Regions from separate parts of the Streptomyces sp. NPDC026515 genome, predicted to be linked through region 3. Evidence: riboswitches for the same ligand, from Rfam matches in the RefSeq annotation. Region 3 holds a riboswitch; each other region holds the start of a gene.
The links. Region 3 has a riboswitch for S-adenosylmethionine ahead of ACZ4O3_RS17375 (aminotransferase class V-fold PLP-dependent enzyme). Riboswitches for the same ligand answer to the same signal wherever they lie in the genome.
Positions count from the first base shown of each region.

Region 1: linked by a shared signal. The riboswitch ahead of thrC (threonine synthase) and the one ahead of ACZ4O3_RS17375 (aminotransferase class V-fold PLP-dependent enzyme) in region 3 are both predicted to bind S-adenosylmethionine.
Region 2: linked by a shared signal. The riboswitch ahead of ACZ4O3_RS10415 (amino acid ABC transporter permease) and the one ahead of ACZ4O3_RS17375 (aminotransferase class V-fold PLP-dependent enzyme) in region 3 are both predicted to bind S-adenosylmethionine.

Region 1 is NZ_JBVHQD010000006.1:443,906-451,200, forward strand. It holds gene groL (chaperonin GroEL) at 1-1,536, opposite strand, end outside; gene ACZ4O3_RS15155 (cold-shock protein) at 1,966-2,172, opposite strand; gene ACZ4O3_RS15160 (MoaD/ThiS family protein) at 2,640-2,915, opposite strand; gene thrC (threonine synthase) at 2,962-4,266, opposite strand; SAM riboswitch class I at 4,285-4,447, opposite strand; gene ACZ4O3_RS15170 (glucosyl-3-phosphoglycerate synthase) at 4,605-5,549, shown strand; gene ACZ4O3_RS15175 (alpha,alpha-trehalose-phosphate synthase (UDP-forming)) at 5,643-7,076, shown strand; gene otsB (trehalose-phosphatase) at 7,128-7,295, opposite strand, start outside.
Region 2 is NZ_JBVHQD010000004.1:425,517-432,811, forward strand. It holds gene ACZ4O3_RS10410 (glutathione S-transferase C-terminal domain-containing protein) at 1-228, shown strand, start outside; SAM riboswitch class IV at 306-417, shown strand; gene ACZ4O3_RS10415 (amino acid ABC transporter permease) at 820-1,800, shown strand; gene ACZ4O3_RS10420 (amino acid ABC transporter ATP-binding protein) at 1,797-2,591, shown strand; gene ACZ4O3_RS10425 (transporter substrate-binding domain-containing protein) at 2,659-3,684, shown strand; gene ACZ4O3_RS10430 (hypothetical protein) at 3,732-4,301, shown strand; gene ACZ4O3_RS10435 (putative leader peptide) at 4,298-4,393, shown strand; gene ACZ4O3_RS10440 (LLM class flavin-dependent oxidoreductase) at 4,463-5,683, shown strand; gene ACZ4O3_RS10445 (NtaA/DmoA family FMN-dependent monooxygenase) at 5,705-7,078, shown strand; partial or broken gene ACZ4O3_RS10450 (LLM class flavin-dependent oxidoreductase) at 7,213-7,295, shown strand, end outside.
Region 3 is NZ_JBVHQD010000007.1:427,524-434,818, forward strand. It holds gene ACZ4O3_RS17365 (rhomboid family intramembrane serine protease) at 50-793, shown strand; gene ACZ4O3_RS17370 (Lrp/AsnC family transcriptional regulator) at 790-1,071, shown strand; gene ACZ4O3_RS17375 (aminotransferase class V-fold PLP-dependent enzyme) at 1,224-2,600, opposite strand; SAM riboswitch class IV at 2,743-2,859, opposite strand; gene trpD (anthranilate phosphoribosyltransferase) at 2,959-4,023, opposite strand; gene qcrB (cytochrome bc1 complex cytochrome b subunit) at 4,156-5,793, opposite strand; gene qcrA (cytochrome bc1 complex Rieske iron-sulfur subunit) at 5,790-6,848, opposite strand; gene qcrC (cytochrome bc1 complex diheme cytochrome c subunit) at 6,845-7,295, opposite strand, start outside.

The DNA of each region.
Region 1 (7,295 bases), on a different contig from region 3:
CAGGAACAGCGCGGCGATGGAGGCGGCGTTCTGCAGCGCGGAACGGGTCACCTTCGCCGGGTCGATGATGCCCTCGGCGATCATGTCGACGTACTCGCCGGTCGCGGCGTTCAGGCCGTGGCCGACCTGGAGGTTGCGCACCTTCTCGACGACGACGCCACCCTCGAGACCACCGTTGACGGCGATCTGCTTGAGCGGGGCCTCCAGAGCGAGCTTCACGGCGTTGGCGCCGGTCGCCTCGTCACCCTCGAGCTCCAGCTTCTCGAACACCTGGGAGGCCTGGAGCAGGGCCACGCCACCACCGGCGACGATGCCCTCCTCGACGGCCGCCTTCGCGTTGCGAACGGCGTCCTCGATGCGGTGCTTGCGCTCCTTGAGCTCGACCTCGGTCGCGGCACCGGCCTTGATGACGGCGACGCCACCGGCGAGCTTCGCCAGGCGCTCCTGGAGCTTCTCGCGGTCGTAGTCCGAGTCGGACTGCTCGATCTCGGCGCGGATCTGGTTGACCCGGCCCTGGACCTGCTCGGTGGAGCCGGCGCCGTCGACGATGGTGGTCTCGTCCTTGGTGATGACCACCTTGCGGGCGCGGCCCAGCAGGTCGAGGGTCGTGTTCTCCAGCTTGAGACCGACCTCCTCGGAGATGACCTCGCCGCCGGTGAGGATGGCGATGTCGTTCAGCATCGCCTTGCGGCGGTCGCCGAAGCCCGGGGCCTTGACGGCGACGGACTTGAAGGTGCCGCGGATCTTGTTGACGACCAGGGTCGACAGGGCCTCGCCCTCGACGTCCTCGGCGATGATCAGCAGCGGCTTGCCCGACTGCATGACCTTCTCCAGCAGCGGGAGCAGGTCCTTGACGGAGCCGATCTTCGAGTTGGCGATCAGGATGTACGGGTCGTCGAGGGACGCCTCCATACGCTCCATGTCGGTGGCGAAGTACGCCGAGATGTAGCCCTTGTCGAAGCGCATACCCTCGGTGAGCTCCAGCTCCAGACCGAAGGTCTGGGACTCCTCGACGGTGATGACGCCTTCCTTGCCGACCTTGTCCATGGCCTCGGCGATGAGCTCGCCGATCTGGGTGTCGGCGGCGGAGATGGAGGCCGTGGAGGCGATCTGCTCCTTGGTCTCGACGTCCTTCGCCTGCTCCAGAAGGGCACCGGAGACGGCCTCGACGGCCTTCTCGATACCGCGCTTCAGAGCCATCGGGTTGGCGCCGGCCGCGACGTTGCGCAGGCCTTCCTTGACCAGGGCCTGGGCGAGAACGGTCGCGGTGGTCGTACCGTCACCGGCGACGTCGTCCGTCTTCTTGGCGACTTCCTTGACCAGCTCGGCGCCGATCTTCTCGTACGGGTCCTCCAGCTCGATCTCCTTGGCGATGGAGACACCATCGTTGGTGATCGTGGGGGCGCCCCACTTCTTCTCAAGGACGACGTTGCGGCCCTTGGGGCCGAGGGTGACCTTGACGGCGTCGGCGAGCTGGTTCATACCGCGCTCAAGGCCGCGCCGCGCCTCCTCGTCGAACGCGATGATCTTGGCCATGTGAAGTGGTCCCTCCAGGACTGGGGGTGAGTCTTCGGACCGCGCCCGCGCCCGCGACGGACGGCTCGCCGACCCGTGGGTTCCTTGCCCCACCCGGCCTGCGGGCCTCACCGACCCGGTCCATTTTTGTCACTCTCACCTTCAGAGTGCTAACGCCAATGATTAGCACTCGCCCATCGAGAGTGCAAGGCGCGCTCGCGAAGCGAGTGCCCGTCGAGGGGTGGTGGCCGGGTGACGGGCGGACGCAAGCGCCTCCCGGAGACCGGGGTCCGCGCCACGGCCCCGGGCCGGACCGCGCCGGGACGCACGGCGGGCGCGCCAGGGCCAACTCGTCCCGGGCATGCCAAAGGGCTCGTAACCCATGACTCCCCATGGGATACGAGCCCTCTGACAAAGAGAGAAGAACGACGCTGTCAGTCGGCGCGCGCTTCAGCCGGTCGCGAGCCGGACCATGTCCGCCTGCGGCCCCTTCTGGCCCTGCGAGATCTCGAAATCGACCCGCTGACCTTCCTCCAGGGTGCGGTAGCCGTCCATCTGAATCGCGCTGTAGTGGACGAAAACATCCGCACCACCGTCGACCGCGATGAAGCCGTACCCCTTCTCCGCGTTGAACCACTTGACGGTGCCCTGAGCCATGCCTAACTCCCCTATTACTGGCCCTTGCACAGATCCACACTTCGCGGATCCGGGTCAGACCTCACCCCCCAATGGTTGGGGGCGTGCGCCGGAACGCGTCGACCGCGGCTGAATGTATCTGTCCAACTGCCGTCTGCAACAGGTCAATCGGACGAGAATTCTGGACGGGAAGGGTCCGGAATGTAGCAAGAATTCGGCCGAATTCAGGGCAAGTCGGGCCCTATAAAAGCCACAAAAGCCGCGTACAACCCGCGCACTTTGGCTACTTCTTGGCGGGTCGGCGGTATCGAATACGGGGCTTCCGACCTGGAGATCGGGACCGCGTTCCCCAACTGTACCGCGCTCAACCACACAGAATTGCCCCCTCCGCTTCTCTCACGGAGGGGGCAATCCGATGAACACTCGGTGATCGGCATTACCGAAGGTAATGTTCGGTCATCCGATCAGCCTGTCAGCAGGACGGCAGGTCAGCCGCCGGCCACGGCCGGGATGATGGAGACGCCGGCGCCGTCCGGGGTGGCCGTCTCCAGGCCCTGCTCGAACCGCACGTCGTCGTCGTTGACGTACACATTCACGAACCGGCGCAGCTTGCCCTCGTCGTCGAGAACGCGGGCCGCGATCCCGGTGTGGTTCTTCTCCAGGTCGGAGATGACTTCGCCGAGGGTGACCCCTTCGGCACTGACTTCGGCCTGCCCACCGGTGTAGGTGCGCAGGATGGTGGGGATGCGAACGGTGACGCTCACGTTGAAACCTCCGGTTGGGGCGACGCCCGGTATTTTTACGGCTGACTCAGGCGAGCCCGGCCTCACGGAACGAATCGAGTGTCGGCCGGATGGTCGCCGTGAGCCCGGTCCCCGCCACGGCGTCCAGCGTCTTCAGCCCATCACCCGTGTTGAGTACAACGACCGACTTCGCCGGATCGATCAGCCCGTTCTCGATGAGCTTCCTGGTGACTCCGACCGTCACACCGCCGGCGGTCTCCGCGAAGATTCCCTCGGTCCGCGCGAGCAGCTTGATCGCGTCGACGACCTCTTCGTCGGTGACGTCCTCCACCGCGCCGCCGGTGCGGCGCGCGATGTCGAGGACGTACGGACCGTCGGCGGGGTTGCCGATGGCGAGGGACTTGGCGATCGTGTTCGGCTTCTGCGGCCGGACCACGTCGTGACCCGCCTTGTAGGCCACCGACACCGGCGAGCACCCCTCGGCCTGCGCGCCGAAGATCTTGTACGGCCTGTCCTCCACGAGCCCGAGCCTGATCAGCTCCTGCAGACCCTTGTCGATCTTCGTGAGCTGCGAGCCGGAGGCGATCGGAATGACCAGCTGGTCCGGGATCCGCCAGCCGAGCTGCTCGCAGATCTCGTACGCCAGGGTCTTGGACCCCTCCGCGTAGTACGGCCGCAGGTTGACGTTGACGAAGCCCCAGCCCTCGCCGGCCGAGTCGCCGATCAGTTCGGAGCAGAAACGGTTCACGTCGTCGTAGTTGCCCTCGATGCCGACGAGTTCGCCGCCGTAGACCGCGGCCATGACGATCTTGCCCTGCTCCAGGTCGTGCGGGATGAACACGCAGGAGCGGAAGCCGGCCCGGGCGGCGGCGGCACCGACCGCGCCGGCCAGGTTGCCGGTGGAGGAGCAGGAGAGCGTGGTGTAGCCGAAGGCGCGCGCGGCCTCGACGGCCTGGGCGACGACCCGGTCCTTGAAGGAGTGCGTCGGGTTGCCGGAGTCGTCCTTGACGTACAGGCCGCCGGTGACGCCCAGTTCCTTCGCCAGGTTGTCGGCCTGGACGAGCTTGGTCCAGCCCGGATTGATGTTCGGCTTGGTGGCCACGTCCGCGGGGACGGGCAGCAGCGGCGCGTAGCGCCAGATGTTGGCGGGACCCGCTTCGATCCGCTTCCGCAGTTCCTCGGTGTCGTAGGCCGAGAAGTCGTAGGCGATCTCGAGCGGGCCGAAGCACTCCTCGCAGGCGAACACCGGGCCGAGCGGCACGCGGTGGCCGCATTCGCGGCAGCTCAGCGCAGTGGCGGGACCGAGGTCGACGGGCGCGGAACCAGAAGCGGCGGTGGAGTCGGTGGTGGGTGCAACAGTCTGCGCAGCCATGTGAGGCGAGGCCCTTTCTCCTCATCTTCCTCACGACGCATCTCGCCGTGAGACGGATTTGGCACCTTCCCTAGCCGGGAGCCTCGCGGGTGATCGACAGTGAGCGGCGATCCACGAGTAACCGACTGGAGGGTTGCCGGGGCTTCATCGGGCCGTATCCCTCTGCCCCTCTGGATGAGCGGTATGCAGTTGTCAACGTCGGGTGACCCCAGGACATGCGATGGTCACCGGCGTTGTTCAAGACTGTAACCGAAGGCCAGGACAGTTGAGAGAGCCGTCCGAACCGCGAGATGGATCACACCTCGCAGTGTGATCGTGACAGTGAGGAGCCGCTGACTGTGCTGGAAGAAGTCGAGCGCTGGCTGGCCACCCGCTCCTGGTCCGTGAACGACCGTCCGCTGCACCGGATACTCGCCGCCAAGCAGCGCAGCGGGCAGTCCGTCTCCGTCGTGCTGCCGGCGCTCAACGAGGAGGAGACCGTCGGCGACATCGTCGCGATCATCCGCCACGACCTGATGCGGCAGGCGCCGCTCGTCGACGAGATCGTGGTCGTCGACTCCGGTTCCTCCGACCGGACGGCGGCGGTGGCCGCGGCGGCCGGCGCCCGGGTCGAGCACCGCGACACGATCCTGCCGCGCATCCCCGCCGTCCCCGGCAAGGGCGAGGTGCTCTGGCGCTCCCTCCTGGTCACCACCGGGGACATCGTCTGCTTCGTCGACGCCGACCTGCGCGAGTTCTCCTCCGACTTCGTCACCGGGATCGTCGGCCCGCTGCTGACCGACCCGGACGTGGACCTGGTCAAGGCGATGTACGACCGCCCGCTCGCCGGTTCGGCCGGGCAGGGCGGCCGGGTGACCGAGCTGATGGCCCGTCCGCTGCTGAACATGCACTGGCCGCAGCTGGCCGGATTCGTCCAGCCGCTCGGCGGCGAGTACGCGGCCCGCCGCTCGCTCCTCGAACAGCTCCCCTTCCCGGTCGGCTACGGCGTGGAGCTCGGCATGCTGATCGACGCCCTGCACCTGGTCGGCCTGGACGCCCTCGCCCAGGTCGACGTGGGGGTGCGCAAACACCGTCACCAGGACGGCCAGGCGCTCGGCCGGATGTCCGCCGCGATCTACCGCACCGCCCAGCTGCGGCTGGCCCGCGGCCACCTGATCCGGCCCGCCCTGACCCAGTTCGAACGGGGCGAGGACGGCTTCGAACCGCGCACCTACTCGGTGGACACCGAGGAACGGCCGCCGATGGCGGAGATCACCGAGTACGCGGAGCGCCGGGTGGCCTGACCGTGGCCTGACTTGACCGTACGGCCGTATACGGTGGCGCGTCGGGCGCTGCCGTACGTTTGAGCGTTTCCGAGCCGGGCTAGGTTGTGGCGTATGGCTTTCACCAGCGGTGCTGAGGTGCTGGTCGCGTCCAACCGCGGCCCGGTTTCGTACGAGGTGCGCCCCGACGACGCGGACGGCGCGCTGCACGCCAAGCGGGGCGGCGGCGGGCTGGTCTCGGGTCTGTCGGCGATCGGGCCGGACGCGAACGCGGTGTGGGTGTGCGCGGCACTGAGCGACGGTGACCGGGAGGCGGTACGGCGGGCCGAGGGCGGCCGGCTGCCGGCCGGGGACACCGGCGGGCAGCAGGTCCGGATGCTCGACATCGCGCCGGACGTGTTCGCGGACGCCTACAACGGCATCGCGAACTCGGTGCTCTGGTTCGTCCACCACATGCTGTACCAGACCCCGCTGGAGCCGGTCTTCGACGCGGAGTTCCGGCGGCAGTGGGCGTCCTACCAGGCCTACAACCAGGCGTTCGCGGAGGCGCTCGCGCAGGAGGCCGGCCAGGGTGCGGTGGTGGTCATCCAGGACTACCACCTGGCGCTGGCCCCGCGGATGCTGCGCCGGCTGCGGCCTGATCTGCGTATCGGCCATTTCTCCCACACCCCGTGGGCGCCGCCGGACTACTTCCGGCTGCTCCCCGACGACATCGCGGCGGAGCTGCTCAGCGGGATCCTGGGCGCCGATCACGCGGCGTTCCTGACCCGGCGGTGGGCGGACGCGTTCGTGGCCTGCTGTCACGCGGTCCTCGGCCCCGGAATCCCGGCCGCCGGGGAGACCCGGATCGGGGTGCACGGGCTGGGTGCCGACGCGGAGTTCCTGCGGAAGCGGTCGCACGAGCCGGACGTGGACGAGCGGATGCGGACGCTGCGTGAGGAGATCGGCGAGGACCGCAGGACGATCGTCCGGGTGGACCGCACCGAGCTGTCGAAGAACATCGTGCGGGGACTGCTGGCGTACCGGCAGCTGCTCGACGACCACCCCGAGTGGCGGGAGCGAGTGGTGCATGTCGCGTTCGCGTATCCGTCGCGGCAGGACCTCGCGGTGTACCGCGACTACACGGCCGAGGTGCAACGGGTCGCGGACGACATCAACTCGACGTACGGGACGGCTGGTTGGACACCGGTGGTGCTGCACGTGAAGGACGACTTCGCGAGGTCGCTGGCGGCCTACCGGCTGGCCGACGTGGCGCTGGTGAACCCGATCCGGGACGGCATGAACCTGGTCGCCAAGGAGATCCCGGTGGTCTCGGACGAGGGGTGTGTGCTGGTGCTCTCGCGGGAGGCGGGGGCGTACGAGGAGCTGGGCGAGGACGCGGTGGTCGTGAACCCGTACGACGTCGGGGGGACGGCCGCGGCTCTCCAGGAGGCGTTGACCATGGGGGTGGAGGAGCGGGCGGAGCGGACGAAGCGGTTGGCCGCGGCGGCCACCGCGTTGCCGCCGACGGCTTGGTTTCTTGAGCAGTTGGCGGCGTTGGGGGGCTGAGTTCCTCGGCCGCGGGCCGGTGGGGGCTTGTCGCGCAGTTCCCCGCGCCCCCTACGGGGCGCTCTGCTCGGCCAGGTTTTTCAGCAGTCGTACGACTTCCTCCGGGCCGTCGACCACGAGGTCGGCTCGGTCGGCGAGTTCTGTGACCTCCGCGCTGCCGCTGCAGACCAGCAGGCCCGGGACGCCTTCCTCGCGCAGTTCCTCCACCGCAGCGAAGGC
Region 2 (7,295 bases), on a different contig from region 3:
AACCACCTGGACGCCGCCGCCGTGCACGCCATCGCCGGCCATCCGGTCCTGTGGGCCTACGCCCGCCGGCTGGCCGCCCGCCCGGCCTTCGGCGCCCACCTCGACCTCGACGGCATCGCCCGCCGCCACCACGGCCGTTGCCAAGGCCTGGAAGCCGCCGGCGCGGCAGTCCAGATCCTGGACTGGGCCGGCCACGCGGCGGAGGCTCCCGGCGCGCCGCGCAGGTGAGAGGGGCCCGAGCTGTTTCGCCAGTCGGACAGGCGTTGACATTCGTTCGGGCAACTGCCTTACTTGCGGCACAGAACGGTCAAGAGCGTCAGCATCGAGCCCTGGCTTGCTGACCGGCAACCCTCGCATCGCGGTGGGGTGCCCCAGGTGACGACCGGACCGGATGACGACGTTCGGTAAGCGCGAGGCCCCCAGGGGCCGCCACGACAGCGACAGGTGACGGGACATGTACGCAGCCTCCAGGTCGGCCGAAGGCCGCGCCCAGGGCTGCGTACAGCCGTATCCGAGCCCGCTGGTCGCCGACCGCGCCGTCGATCTGCTCCGTGTCAACAGCGCCCTGTGTAGCGCGTGTACCGCACCGGGCCGCGCCCGCTGTCGGGTCTGACCAGGCCTTTCCGCCTCACCCGCAGCAGGTCTCGCGCAGCCTCGCGTCCCCGCGTCCTCGACGAAGCACCGGCCGCCCCGGTGCGAAGCCGTCCGCCCCATCCCGTGTCCCGCGCGCCCCCGCGTACCCGTGCCGTGTCCTGACGCGGCGCGGTGCAGCGGCCCCGGCCGTGTGATCCGGGGTGTCCGACTCCGCCGGAGCCCGTCATGAGTGAACCCCCAGGCGCCCTGTCCGTGGCCGAGGCGCCACCATCCACCGACATACCGTCAAAACCCCCGCGGAATCAGCGGGTTCGGCCACTGCGCCGGCCCGGACGGTGGCTCGCCACCGCCGTCGTCCTGGTACTCGTCGCGCAGTTCGCCCACGGACTGGCCACCAACCCCTTCTACCAGTGGGATCGCTTCCGTTACTGGTTCCTGCGCCCCACCGTCCTCGACGGGCTCGTCGTCACCCTCGAAGTCGCCGCGCTCAGCGCCGTACTGGGCCTGCTCGGCGGGGTCGTGCTGGCGCTGGCCCGGCTCTCCGGCAGCCCCGTGCTGCGGGCGGTGAGCTGGACCTACACCTGGCTGTTCCGCTCGGTGCCGCTGATCGTCCTGCTGATCTTCCTCTACAACTTCTCCGCCCTCTACCAGACGCTGAGCCTGGGCGTTCCCTTCGGCCCTTCCTTCGTCTCCTTCGACGAGTCCGAGCTCGCCACCGACATGGCCATCGCCGTGATCGGCCTCAGCCTCAACGAGGCCGCCTACGCGGCCGAGGTGGTGCGCGGCGGCATCCTCTCCGTCGACCAGGGCCAGCACGAGGCGGCCGCCGCCCTCGGCCTGCCCAAGGGCTACCAGTTCACCCGGATCGTCTTCCCGCAGGCCCTGCGCTCCATCGTCCCGAACTACGTCAACCAGCTCATCGGCCTGATCAAGAGCACGTCCCTGGTGTTCTACGTCTCGCTGCTCGACCTCTTCGGCTCGGTGCAGTCCATGGGCAGCACCTACCCCGGCGACATCGTGCCGCTGCTGCTCGTCGCCACCGTCTGGTACCTGATCCTGACCAGCGCCGTCTCCGTCGTCCAGTACTACGTCGAGCGGTACTTCGCCCGCGGCGCCACCCGCACCCTGCCGCCGACCCCCCTGCACAGACTCCGCACCGGCCTGGCCGGCCTGCGGGAACGGATACGCCGGGAGGCCGCCGTATGACCACCGCACCGGACACGGCACCGGAGGCCGCCCCGGCCGCCCTGGAGATCCACGACGTCCACAAGTCGTACGGCGCCCACCGCGTCCTCGACGGCATCGACCTGACCGTCCGCCCCGGCGAGGTCACCGTCGTCCTCGGTCCGTCCGGCTCCGGCAAGTCCACGCTGCTGCGCGTCGTCAACCACCTGGAGAAGCCCGAGACCGGCTACGTCAGCGTCGGCGGCGAGCTGATCGGGGTCAAGCGCCACGGCGACGGTCTCAAGGAGCTGAGCGAACGCGCCATCCTGGCCCAGCGCAGCCGGATCGGCTTCGTCTTCCAGAACTTCAACCTGTTCCCGCACCTGACGGTCCTCGACAACGTCGCGGCCGCTCCCGTCGCCACCGGGAAGCTGACCAGGCCGCAGGCCCAGCAGCTGGCCAAGGAACTCCTCGAACGGGTCGGCCTCGGCGAGCGCGTCGGCGCCTATCCCCGCCAGCTGTCGGGCGGCCAGCAGCAGCGCGTCGCCATCGCCCGCGCCCTCGCGCTGCGCCCCGGGATCATCCTCTTCGACGAACCGACCTCGGCGCTGGACCCCGAACTCGTCGGCGAAGTCCTCTCCGTCATCAAGGATCTGGCCTCCGGCGGCACCACCCTCGTGATCGTCACCCACGAGATCGGCTTCGCCCGCGAGGTCGCCGACCGGATCGTCTTCATCGACGGCGGAAAGATCGTCGAACAGGGCCCACCCACCGAGGTCCTCGACCGTCCGCGGCACGAACGGACCCGGGACTTCCTGCGCAAGGTCCTCTGAACCACCCCCCTTTCCGCCTTCGCCTCACCTCTCGACTCTCCCTCCGGCCCGAACACGAAGGACAGCCATGCCCACGCTCCTCTCCCGACGCAGCCTGATCCGCGGCCTCACCACGGCGACCGCCGTCGCGACCCTCGCCACCGGGCTCGCCGCCTGCGGGGGCGACAGCGACGCGGCCACCACGACCGGCAGCGCCAAGAGCGGCGAGGTCGTCATCGGACAGGTCTCCAACGGCGCCGCCCAGCAGACCACCGTCAAGGTCTCCGAGGTCAAGTCCATCAGCGCCGAACTGCCCGCCGCCGTCCGCAAGAGCGGCAAGCTCGTCATCGGCGAGGGCGCCCTGCCCGCCGGATTCCCGCCGCTCGCCTACGTGGGCGGCGACCAGAAGACCCTCACCGGTTCCGAACCCGACCTGGGCCGCCTGGTGGCCGCGGTGTTCGGCCTCACCCCCGAGGTGAAGAACTTCACCTGGGAGAACATGTTCGTCGGCATCGACAGCGGCAAGGTCGACGTGGCCCTCTCCAACATCACCGACACCGAGGAGCGGAAGAGGAAGTACGAGTTCGCCTCCTACCGCCAGGACGACCTCGCCTTCACCGTCCCGAAGAAGAGCACCTGGAACTTCGCCGGGAACTACCAGAACCTCGCCGGCAAGACCGTCTCCGTCAGTGCCGGAACCAACCAGGAGAAGATCCTCCTGGAGTGGAAGGCCAAGCTGGCCAAGGAGGGCAAGAATCTGACGGTCAAGTACTACCAGGACAGCAACAGCGTCTACCTGGCCCTCGCCGGCGGCAAGATCGACGCGTACCTCGGACCCAACCCCGGCATCGCGTACCACAACAGGCAGACCGCGAACACGCCCGACGCCACCCGCACCGCGGGTACCTACTCCGGCGCGGGCGCCGGCCTCCAGGGCCTGATCGCCGCCACCGCGAAGAAGGACAGCGGCCTCGCCGAGCCGCTCGCCGACGCCATCAACTACCTGATCGACAACGGTCAGTACGCCCAATGGCTCAAGGCCTACAACCTCTCCGACGAAGCCGTCGCCAAGTCCGAGGTCAACCCGCCCGGACTGCCCCTCGACAACTCCTGATCCACCGTCAAGAGGTCATCCGGCGAGCAGAGAAGGGACCCCGCCCCGTGATACTCCAGACCGGCTCCCGCGGCGGCGTGGCCCCGCTCGGCAACGCCGTCCGGCCGGCCCTCGCCGGCCCGCACACCCACCTCGCGGAGCAGGTCGGCCGGGCCGCCCGTCACCCCGACGACGTGTACGGCTACGCCGCCCCCGCGGACCCCGCCGCCCCGGACGCCTGGGCCGACCTGCGCACGCCCGGCGGCCCGGGGACGGTCGTGAGGATCAAGCGGGTCGAGGAGGCGCCGCCCGGCCGGGCGGCGGTCGGCGACGGGACCGGCGTGCAGTTCGTCGGCACGGCGCTGCGGCCGGGCCCGCCCCCGAGGCGGTCCGGGTCGGGCCGGACGAGGTGCCCGAGATGCTGGACCTGGCCGCCCGCACCGAGCCCGGCCCGTTCCGTGAGCGGACCTCGAGAGGGGCGCCTGTCCCGCGATCCGGCTGTACGAGTCGACCGGCCTCACCGAGCGGCTGCGCACCCGCACCCTGCTGGTGCGCAGCCCGGGAACAACCACGGAAACCGGTCTGTTGTGAGCTACGACGAGATGTACGCGGAGCAGGCCGGGAGGTGCGGGACGTGACACGTGTCCTCAGTCCCAGCCGCCGTACCGTCCTGTACTCCCGGCCGCACATCGACCTGGCGCGCGTGGCCGGCGCGCTCTGTTGTTCCTGACCAGTCGTCCCCGCCGCGCCCCCTGGCACTCGGCGCGCCCACGTACGGACCCCTCAGGAAGGCATCCCCGTGTCCTCATCTCCCGCTTCACCCCCCGCTTCCCACCTGCACCTGGCCGTCGCCCTGGACGGCACCGGCTGGCACCCCGCGTCCTGGCGCGAGCCGTCCGCCCGCCCCCGGGACCTGTTCACCGCCGGCTACTGGGCCGATCTGGTCGCCGAGGCCGAACGCGGTCTCCTCGACTTCGTCACCATCGAGGACGGCCTCGGCCTGCAGTCCTCGCACTACGGCGAGCTCGACGGCCGCACCGACCAGGTCCGCGGCCGCCTGGACGCCGTGCTGATCGCGTCCCGGATCGCGCCGCTCTCCCACCACATCGGCCTGGTGCCGACGGTGATCGCGACCCACACCGAGCCGTTCCACATCTCCAAGGCGATCGCCACCCTCGACTACGTCAGCACCGGCCGTGCCGGTCTGCGGGTGCAGATCTCCGCCCGCCCGCACGAGGCGGACCACTTCGGACGCCGTACCTTCCCGCCGATCGACCTCGCACAACTGCGGTCACCGGCCGGGCAGCAGCGGCTCGCCGAGCACTTCGACGAGGCCGCCGACTACGTCGAGGCGGTGCGCCGGCTCTGGGACAGCTGGGAGGACGACGCCGAGATCCGGGACACCGCCACCGGCCGCTTCATCGACCGCGACAAGCTGCACTACATCGACTTCGAGGGCCGGCAGTTCAGCGTCAAGGGCCCCTCCATCACGCCGCGCCCGCCGCAGGGCCAGCCGCTCGTCACCGCCCTCGGCCACCAGACCGTGCCCTACCGGCTGATCGCCCGCCAGGCCGACGTCGGCTACGTCACCCCGAAGGACGGCGCCGACGCCCGCGCGATCGTCGCCGAGATCCGCGCCGAGCAGGAAGCCGCCGGACGGGCCGGCGAGACCGTGCACGTCTTCGGTGACCTCGTGGTCCTCCTCGACGACGACCGGGCCGCCGCCGACGCCCGCAAGGAGCGCCTCGACGCCCTCGACGGCGGCGAACTCGCCAGCGACGCCCGCGTCTTCACCGGCACTGCGGCCGAACTCGCCGACCTGCTGGAGGAGTTCGCCGCCGAAGGTCTCGCCGGGTTCCGGCTCCGGCCCGCCGTACTCGGCCACGACCTGCCGCGCATCACGGCGGACCTGGTCCCCGAACTCCAGCGCCGCGGCCGGTTCCGCACCGCCTACGAGGCGGACACCCTGCGCGGTCTGCTCGGGCTCGCCCGCCCCGCCAACCGCTACGCCGCCGTCTGAGCCGGAAGGACCGCACCCGACATGAGCAAGCCGCTGAAGCAGATCCACCTGGCCGCGCACTTCCCCGGCGTCAACAACACCACCGTGTGGAGCGACCCGGCCGCCGGCAGCCACATCGAGTTCAGCTCCTTCGCGCACTTCGCGAGGACCGCGGAACGCGCGAGGTTCGACTTCCTGTTCCTCGCCGAGGGCCTGCGCCTGCGCGAACAGGGCGGCAAGATATACGACCTGGACGTGGTGGGCCGCCCCGACACCTTCACGGTGCTGGCCGCGCTGGCCGCCGTCACCGAGCACCTCGGCCTGACCGGCACCATCAACTCCACCTTCAACGAGCCCTACGAGGTGGCCCGTCAGTTCGCCAGCCTCGACCACCTCTCCGGCGGCCGGGCCGCCTGGAACGTGGTCACCTCCTGGGACGCCTTCACCGGGGAGAACTTCCGGCGCGGCGGCTTCCTGCCGCAGCACGAGCGCTACTCCCGCGCCAAGGAGTTCCTCGCCACCGCGGGTGAGCTCTTCGACTCCTGGCACGGCGACGAGATCGTCGCCGACCAGGCGACCGGTACCTTCCTGAGCGACGCCAGGGCCGGGTCCTTCGTGCACCAGGGTCCGCAGTTCGACATCCACGGACAGTTCAACGTGCCGCGGTCCCCGCAGGGCCGCCCGGTGGTCTTCCAGGCCGGCGAGTCCGACGAAGGCCGTGAGTTCGCCGCCTCCAGCGCCGATGCCATCTTCAGCCGGTACGCCACCCTCGACGCCGGTCAGGCCTTCTACACCGACGTGAAGTCCCGGCTCGCCAAGTACGGCCGCCGTCCCGAGGACCTGCTGATCCTGCCCGCCGCCAGCTTCGTCCTCGGCGACACCGACGAGGAGGCCGAGGAGATCGCCCACCAGGTGCGCCGCCGGCAGGTCAGCGGGGCCACCGCCCTCAAGCACCTGGAGTTCGTCTGGAACCGGGACCTGTCGTCGTACGACCCGGAGGGGCCGCTGCCGGACGTGGACCCGCTGGTCAGCGAGGAGCACATCTCCCGGGGCCGGGCCCAGGTCCGGATGTACCGCGACCCGGTCGCCATCGCCCGCGAGTGGCGGGAGCTCGCCGAGGCCAACAAGTGGTCCATCCGCGACCTCGTGATCAACACCGGCAACCGGCAGACCTTCGTCGGCTCCCCGGCCACCGTCGCCCGCACGATCAACGACTTCGTGCAGGCCGACGTCTCCGACGGCTTCATCCTGGTCCCGCACATCACCCCCGGCGGCCTCGACACCTTCGCCGACACGGTCGTCCCGCTCCTCCAGGAGCAGGGCGTCTTCCGCACCGAGTACGAGGGCACCACCCTGCGCGACCACCTCGGCCTCGCCCACCCGGACGAGCCCCGGGGCGAGCGGGCGGCCTCGTGAGATTCCTGGCGATCACCCTGATCGTGCACCGCCCGGACCCGGTCACGGGCAGACGGAAGTCCACCCAGGAGCGGTTCCGGGAGGTCCTCGGCAACGCGGTACTGGCCGAGGAGCTGGGCTTCGACGGCTTCGCCCCGGGGGAGGGTGCCGAGGTCGAGGTGTGGATCCTGGGGAGCAGCGGTGGTGAGAGCGCACGGGTCGCGGGCGAGCGGGGCCT
Region 3 (7,295 bases):
GGCGAGGCGATCTGCACCGGTGCGTCCTGTTACGCCATGCTCTATGTCCATGATCGGCAACTGGAACCCGACCGCCGTGCGGACCCTGCGGAGCCTGAGGGGGACGTCGGCCCCCATGACGTACACCCTGATCGCCGTGTGCTGCCTGATCTTCCTGGTCGGCCCGGCGTCCGGCTTCAACCCGTCCTACGGCACCGGGGACGCCCTGGCGGCCGCCCAGCGCGCGTACTTCCGGCGCTGGGGGGTGGTCCCCGCCGACCTGTTCGACGGCCCGGTGCGGGAGGTGCTGACCCCGGCCACGGCACTGTTCATCCACGGCAGCTGGGTGCACCTCCTCGGCAACATGCTCTTCCTCTTCGTCTTCGGGGCGATGACCGAGGAGCGAATGGGGCGCGTGGAGTTCACCCTCTTCTACATCGGCTGCGGCTATCTCGCACTGCTCGGCTACGCGGCCGCCAACGCCACGTCCCAGCAGTCGCTGGTGGGGGCGTCCGGGGCGATCTCGGCGGTCCTCGGAGCGTTCCTGTACCTGTTCCCCAACGCCCGCGTGACCAGTCTCCTGCCGTTCCTCTTCTTCCTTCCGCTCCGGTTCCCGGCCTGGGTGGTGCTCCCCTTCTGGGCGGCCCTGCAGTGGCTCGCCCTGAACCAGGCGACCGACGGCCCCGGCGTCGCCTACCTCGCCCACCTGGTCGGCTTCGGGCTCGGCCTCGGCTACGCGTGGGTGCGGTACGGCCGTGGGACTAAAGTGAAGGCCGCCCCAGCTCCGGCTCCCGAGGGAGAGAACCAGCCGTGATCACCGCGATCGTCCTCATCAAGACCAGCGTGGACCGAATCCCCGAGATCGCGGAACAGATCGCCGCGCTGGACAGCGTCAGCGAGGTCTTCTCCGTCACCGGTACGTACGACCTGATCGCCATGGTCCGGGTGCGCGAGCACGAGGACCTGGCCGAGGTGATCCCGGGCCGGATCAGCAAGATCCAGGGCGTGGAGGGCACGGACACGCACGTCGCGTTCCGCACGTACTCCCAGCACGACCTGGAGGCGGCGTTCGCGATCGGCCTGGACAGCTAGCGAACGCCGCTCACTGGAGCGCCCCGTCGGGGGCGCGGGGAACTGCGCGGCCGGCCCCCACCGGCCCGCACCGTGGTCTCCTGCGGGTGCGCCGTGGCTGGGCGGGCGGCTCTGCGCACCCCTGGGCCGGCCGCCTCTTGCGCCGGCCGGGATCAGACCGCCGGGACGCAGCGGCCGCCCTCCGTGCGGTACGACCACTTCGCACCGTCGGTCACCAGTTCCCGGACCGCCGCCACGAAGCGCTCCACGTGCTCGTCCGGCGTTCCCGCCCCGAAGCTCACCCGGATGGCGTTCAGGGACTTCTCGCCCGGTGCCGCCTCCGGCGCGCCGCACTCGCCCTGGGTCTGCGGGTCGGAGCCCAGCAGGGTCCTGACCAGCGGGTGGGCGCAGAAGAGGCCGTCGCGGACGCCGATGCCGTACTCGGCGGAGAGGGCCGCGGCGAAGTGGGAGCTGTTCCAGCCCTCGACGACGAAGGAGAGCACGCCCACCCGTGGGGCGTCGTCGCCGAACAGGGAGAGCACACGGACCTCGGGGACCTCGGCGAGGCCCGCGCGGACCTTGGCGATCAGGTGCCGTTCGCGGGCGACCAGATTCTCGAAGCCCGCCTCGGTCAGCGCCTTGCAGGCCGCGGCGATCGAGTAGGCCCCGATGACGTTCGGGGAGCCCGCCTCGTGGCGCGCGGCGCTGTCGTGCCACTCCACGGCCACTCCCCCGTCCTCGCGCCGGGTGACCTTGCGGCTGGCGCCGCCGCCCGCGAGGTACGGCTCGGCCGCCCGCAGCCAGTCGGCACGGCCGGCCAGGACGCCGGAGCCGAAGGGGGCGTACAGCTTGTGGCCGGAGAAGGCGATCCAGTCGACGTCCAGCTCCCGGACGCTCACCGGGTGGTGCGGGGCCAGCTGGGCGGCGTCCAGGACGATCCGGGCGCCCTGCGCGTGCGCGGCGGCGGCCAGCTCGCGGACCGGCCACAGCTCGCCGGTGACGTTGGAGGCGCCGGTGACGCAGACCAGGGCCGGGCCGCGGCCCCCGTCGGCGGCCTCCGGACGGGCGGCGAGAGCCTTCTCCAGGGTCTCGACGGCCTGGCGCGGGGTGCGCGGGGCGTCGAGGTAGCTGACCCGGGCGTCCTGCCAGGGCAGCAGGCTCGCGTGGTGCTCGGTCTCGAAGACGAAGACCTGGCAGCCGGCGGGGAGGGCGCGGGCCAGAAGGTTCAGGGAGTCCGTGGTCGAGCGGGTGAAGACCAGCTGGTCGTCGGGGCGGCAGCCGAGGAACTCGGCGACGGTCCGGCGGGCGTTCTCGAAGAGGTCCGTGGAGAGCTGGGAGAGGTAGCCGGCGCCGCGGTGGACGCTGCCGTAGTAGGGCGCGTACGCCGCCACGTCGTCCCAGACCCGCTGGAGCGCGGGGGCGCTGGCCGCGTAGTCGAGGGCGGCGTAGCCGACCTCGCCACCGGTGACGAGCGGGACGGTGACATCCCGCCCCAGAACGGGCAGAGGGGCACAGACCGACTGGGCGGAGACAGCGGTGGAGACGGACATGGCGAACTCCCGTGAGAGGAAAGAAGAAAGTGAAGAAGGGTGCGCGGAAGGGGGGCTCGACGCCCTAGCGCATTCGCTTGCTCACGGGAGACTCCCTCGATGACCAGGATCCCTGGGTCGTGCTCATGAACAGAGCGTGAGGGATCCGCGCTTGCCGCAGACCTCGCTGCCTACGGCCTGGTCTTCACCCGGGGCACCCCGCCACGGACGGAGGGTTGCCGGACAGTCGGCCGGGGCCTTGTGACTGTCACTCATGACCTGTGGGGAAACGTAGATGAGGTGATCGCCGGCGCGCAACCTGTGTCCGGATGACGGACGGGCCGGAGCGCCGGCGCCACCTTCTCCTTCCGCCGGGCGCCTACCGGTTGGTCGCCGCCGCCCAGCGCTCCAGCACCCGTTTGGCCGCGCCCGAGTCGATCGACTCCGCCGCCTCGTCCATGCCGGCGCGGATCTGCTCGGCGAGTGTCCCGGTACCCGGGTCCAGGGCGACCAGTGCCGCCGCCGAGTTGAGCAGGACCGCGTCCCGCACCGGGCCCCCCTCGCCGTCGAGGAGCCTGCGCGCGACCTCCGCGTTGTACGACGGGTCGCCGCCGCGCAACGCCTCCACCGGGACCAGCTCGATGCCGACGTCCCGCGGGTCGAAGGTCTCCTCGGTGACCTTCCCGTCGCGGACGATCCAGACGTGGGACGTGGCGGTGGTGGTCAGTTCGTCGAGGCCGTCGTCGCCGCGGAAGACCAGGGAGGAGTTGCCGCGCTCGGCGAAGACGCCCGCGACGACCGGTGCCATGCGCGGGTCCGCGACGCCGACCGCCTGGGACCGCACCTGCGCGGGGTTGGTCAGCGGGCCGAGGATGTTGAACACCGTGCGGATGCCCAGCTGGCCGCGGGCGGCGCCTGCGTGGCGCAGCGCCGGGTGGAACTTGACGGCGAAGCAGAAGGTGATGCCGGCCTCCTCGGCGACCTCGGCGACGCGTCGCGGGGTCAGGTCGAGGTTGACGCCGAGCTTCTCCAGCACGTCCGAGGCGCCGGACGCGGAGGACGCGGCCCGGTTGCCGTGCTTGACGACCTTCGCCCCGGTGCCGGCCACCACCAGCGCCGACATGGTCGAGATGTTCACCGTCTTGGCGCCGTCGCCGCCGGTGCCGACGATGTCGACCGTGCGGCCCGGTACCTCGATGACATTGGCGTGCGCGTACATCGTGCGGACCAGGCCGTTGATCTCGTCGACCGTCTCGCCCTTCGCCCGCAGGGCGACGACGAAGCCGGCGATCTGGGCGTCGGTCGCCTGGCCGCGCATGATCTGGTCCATCGCCCAGGCCGTCGCGTCCGCGCTCTGGTCCTGGCCGTACAGCAGCGCGTTCAGCACCCCGGGCCAGGAACGGCCCGCCGCGGTGTCGCCTCCAGCGGGGGTCACAGCGCTCATAAAGCCGCTCCTGATCGTCGTACGGGCAACAGAGGTCCTCAGGGCTACCCTATCCAGCTCCGGGCACGGCGAAGGGCCCCCGTCCGTACCCCGGACGGGGGCCCTTCGGCCGTCGTGTGGCGACGCGGTCGATCAGTGGTGGCCGTGGCCGCTCGTGATCTCCTTGTACTCGTCGACGGTGGGCTTCGGGATCTGGTTGTCCTCGCCGTAGTAGGCGTTGCTCAGCTTGGCGCGGAGCTTCTCGGACCCCTTGATCTTGCGCTCGACACCGTTCTCGTCGACCCCCGCGCCGACCTCGGCCGGCTCGTACTGGTGGTGGGCCGTGAGGGTGTGCAGCTGCTCCTGGCTGAGCGGCTCGTGCACCTCGATGAACTCACCGTGCGGCAGCCGCTTGATGATGCCGGTCTCGCGACCGTGCAGCACCTTCTCGCGGTCCCGGCGCTGCAGGCCGAGACAGATCCGCTTGGTGACGAGGAACGCGATCACGGGTCCGGCGAAGAAGAAGATCCGGACGAACCAGGTCACGTCGTTGATCGACAGGTGGAAGTGGGTGGCGATGAGGTCGTTGCCACCACCGACCAGACCGATCATGTACACGGTCACCCAGGCGACACCGAACCCGGTACGGGTCGGGGCGTTGCGCGGGCGGTCCAGGATGTGGTGCTCGCTCTTGTCCCCGGTGACCCAGGACTCGATGAACGGGTAGAGCGCGATCACGCCCAGCACCAGGCCGAACAGGACCAGCGGGATGAACACGCCCAGGACCAGGGTGTGACCCCAGAAGTTGATCTCCCAGCCGGGCATGTAGCGGATCAGACCCTCGGCGAAGCCCATGTACCAGTCGGGCTGGGCGCCGGTGGACACCTGGTCCGGACGGTAGGGGCCGATCGCCCAGACCGGGTTGATCTGGGTGGTCGCCGCGATGGCCGCGATGACACCGAAGACCAGGAAGAAGAAGCCTCCGGCCTTGGCCATGTAGACCGGCAGCAGCGGCATGCCGACGACGTTCTTCTCGGACTTTCCGGGACCCGCGAACTGCGTGTGCTTGTGGTAGAAGACCAGGATCAGGTGGCCCACCATCAGGCCGAGCATGATGCCCGGCAGCAGCAGGATGTGGATCGAGTAGAACCGCGCCACGAAGTCGTGGCCGGGGAACTCGCCGCCGAAGAGGAAGTACGAGATGTACGTGCCGACGATCGGCATCGACAGGATGGCGCCCTCGGTGAAGCGGACACCGGTGCCGGAGAGCAGGTCGTCCGGGAGCGAGTAACCGGTGAAGCCGGTGAACATGCCGAGGACGAACAGCAGGAAGCCGAACAGCCAGTTGATCTCACGCGGCTTGCGGAACGCGCCGGTGAAGAACACACGCATCATGTGCACGAACATGCCGGCGAGGAAGATCAGCGCGGCCCAGTGGTGGATCTGCCGGATGAGCAGACCACCGCGCACGTCGAAGGAGATGTGCAGGGTCGAGTTGAACGCCTCGGACATCAGCTGTCCCTGGAGCGGGACATAGCTGCCGTGGTACGTCACCTCGTTCATCGACGGGTGGAAGAACAGTGTCAGATAGACACCCGTCAGGATGATGATGATGAAGCTGTACATGCACACTTCGCCCAGCATGAACGACCAGTGGTCGGGGAAGATCTTGCGCATGTTGGACTTGGCCAGGGAGTAGATCCCGAGCCGTCCGTCGGCCCAGTCGGCGACGCGCTCGCCGGCCGGTGCCTTCCCGCGTGAGCGGGTCTCGTCGTTCGTCGTAGTGCTCATCCGCGCTCCCAGAAAGCAGGACCGACGGGCTCCTCGAAGTCGCCGAGCGCCTGGAGGTAGCCCTCCTCGCTCACACCGATGCGCAGCTGCGGCAGGGCGTGACCGGCCGGGCCGAAGATCACTCGGGCACCGTCGGAGAGGTCGAAGGTGGACTGGTGGCACGGGCAGAGCACGTGGTGGGTCTGCTGCTCGTACAGCGAGATCGGGCAGCCCACGTGGGTGCAGATCTTCGAGTAGGCCACGATGCCCTCGTGGGACCACTCCAGCTCGCGCTTGTCCTTGATGTTGTCCGGCTGCAGCCGGATGATCATCAGGGCCGCCTTCGCCATCACGTTCTGGAAGTCCTCCTGGGACTCCTCGACGCCCTCGGGCTTGGCGAAGGTCAGCGAGCCGACGGCGACGTCGGAGGGACGCAGCGGCTCGTTGGTGTTCATGTTGACGAGCAGCTTGCCCTTCGACCACGCCGTGTGGCGCAGCGAGGTGCCGGGCAGCGGGCCGAGGTCGCGCAGCAGCACGACACCGGAGAGCGGGACCAGGGTCAGCGCGCCGAACATGGTGTTGCGGATCAGCTTGCGCCGGCCGAGCGCCGACTCCTTGGCGCCCTGCTTGAAGTCCGCGTGGACCTTGGCGCGGACCTCGGGGCTGGCCTCGATCGGGTGCCGCTCGTCGGCGACCTCGACGTCGGACATCAGGGTGCGGGCCCAGTGGACCGCGCCCGCGCCGATGCAGAACAGCGCCACACCGAGCGTCAGGCCCAGCGCGAAGTTCAGCGCGCTGATGTGACCGAGCGGGAAGACGAAGATCGACTTGTCTTTGGGGACGGTCACGTACGAGGCGATGAAGCCGGCGGTGGCCAGCATCGACACCGTGAACAGCAGGGCCACGACGCGCTCGGACCGCTTGGCGGCGCGCTCGTCGATGTCCTGGATCCGGTGCTCGTGAGGCGGCAGACCCGGGTCCCCGAACGGGTCCCTCTCGTCCGCGACACTCACGGCGCCGTGCGCGTGGTCCTGCTCAGCGGGCAGGTTCTCTTCTGGAATCTCTTGGCTACTCATGACTTCTTGGCCTTTGCGGTCCGAGCGGCGACCCAGACGGCGACGGCGATCAGGGCGCCGAGACCGAAGATCCACGCGAACAGACCCTCACTGACCGGCCCGAGGCCGCCCAGGTCGAGACCGCCGGGGTTCGTCGTCTTGGAGCTGTTGACCGCGTCGAGGTACGCGATGATGTCCTTCTTGTTCTTCTCGGACAGCGTGGTGTCGGGGAAGGACGGCATGTTCTGCGGGCCCGTCTGCATGGCCTCGTAGATGTGCTTCGGGTCGACGCCTTCCAGGCTCGGCGCGAACTTGCCCTTGGTCAGCGCGCCACCCGCACCCACGAAGTTGTGGCACTGCGCGCAGTTGGTGCGGAAGAGCTCACCGCCCGCGGCGATGTCGGCACCGCCCGGGCCGTACTGCTCCTTGGTGGGCACCTCGGGACCGGCGCCCAGCGAGGCGACGTAC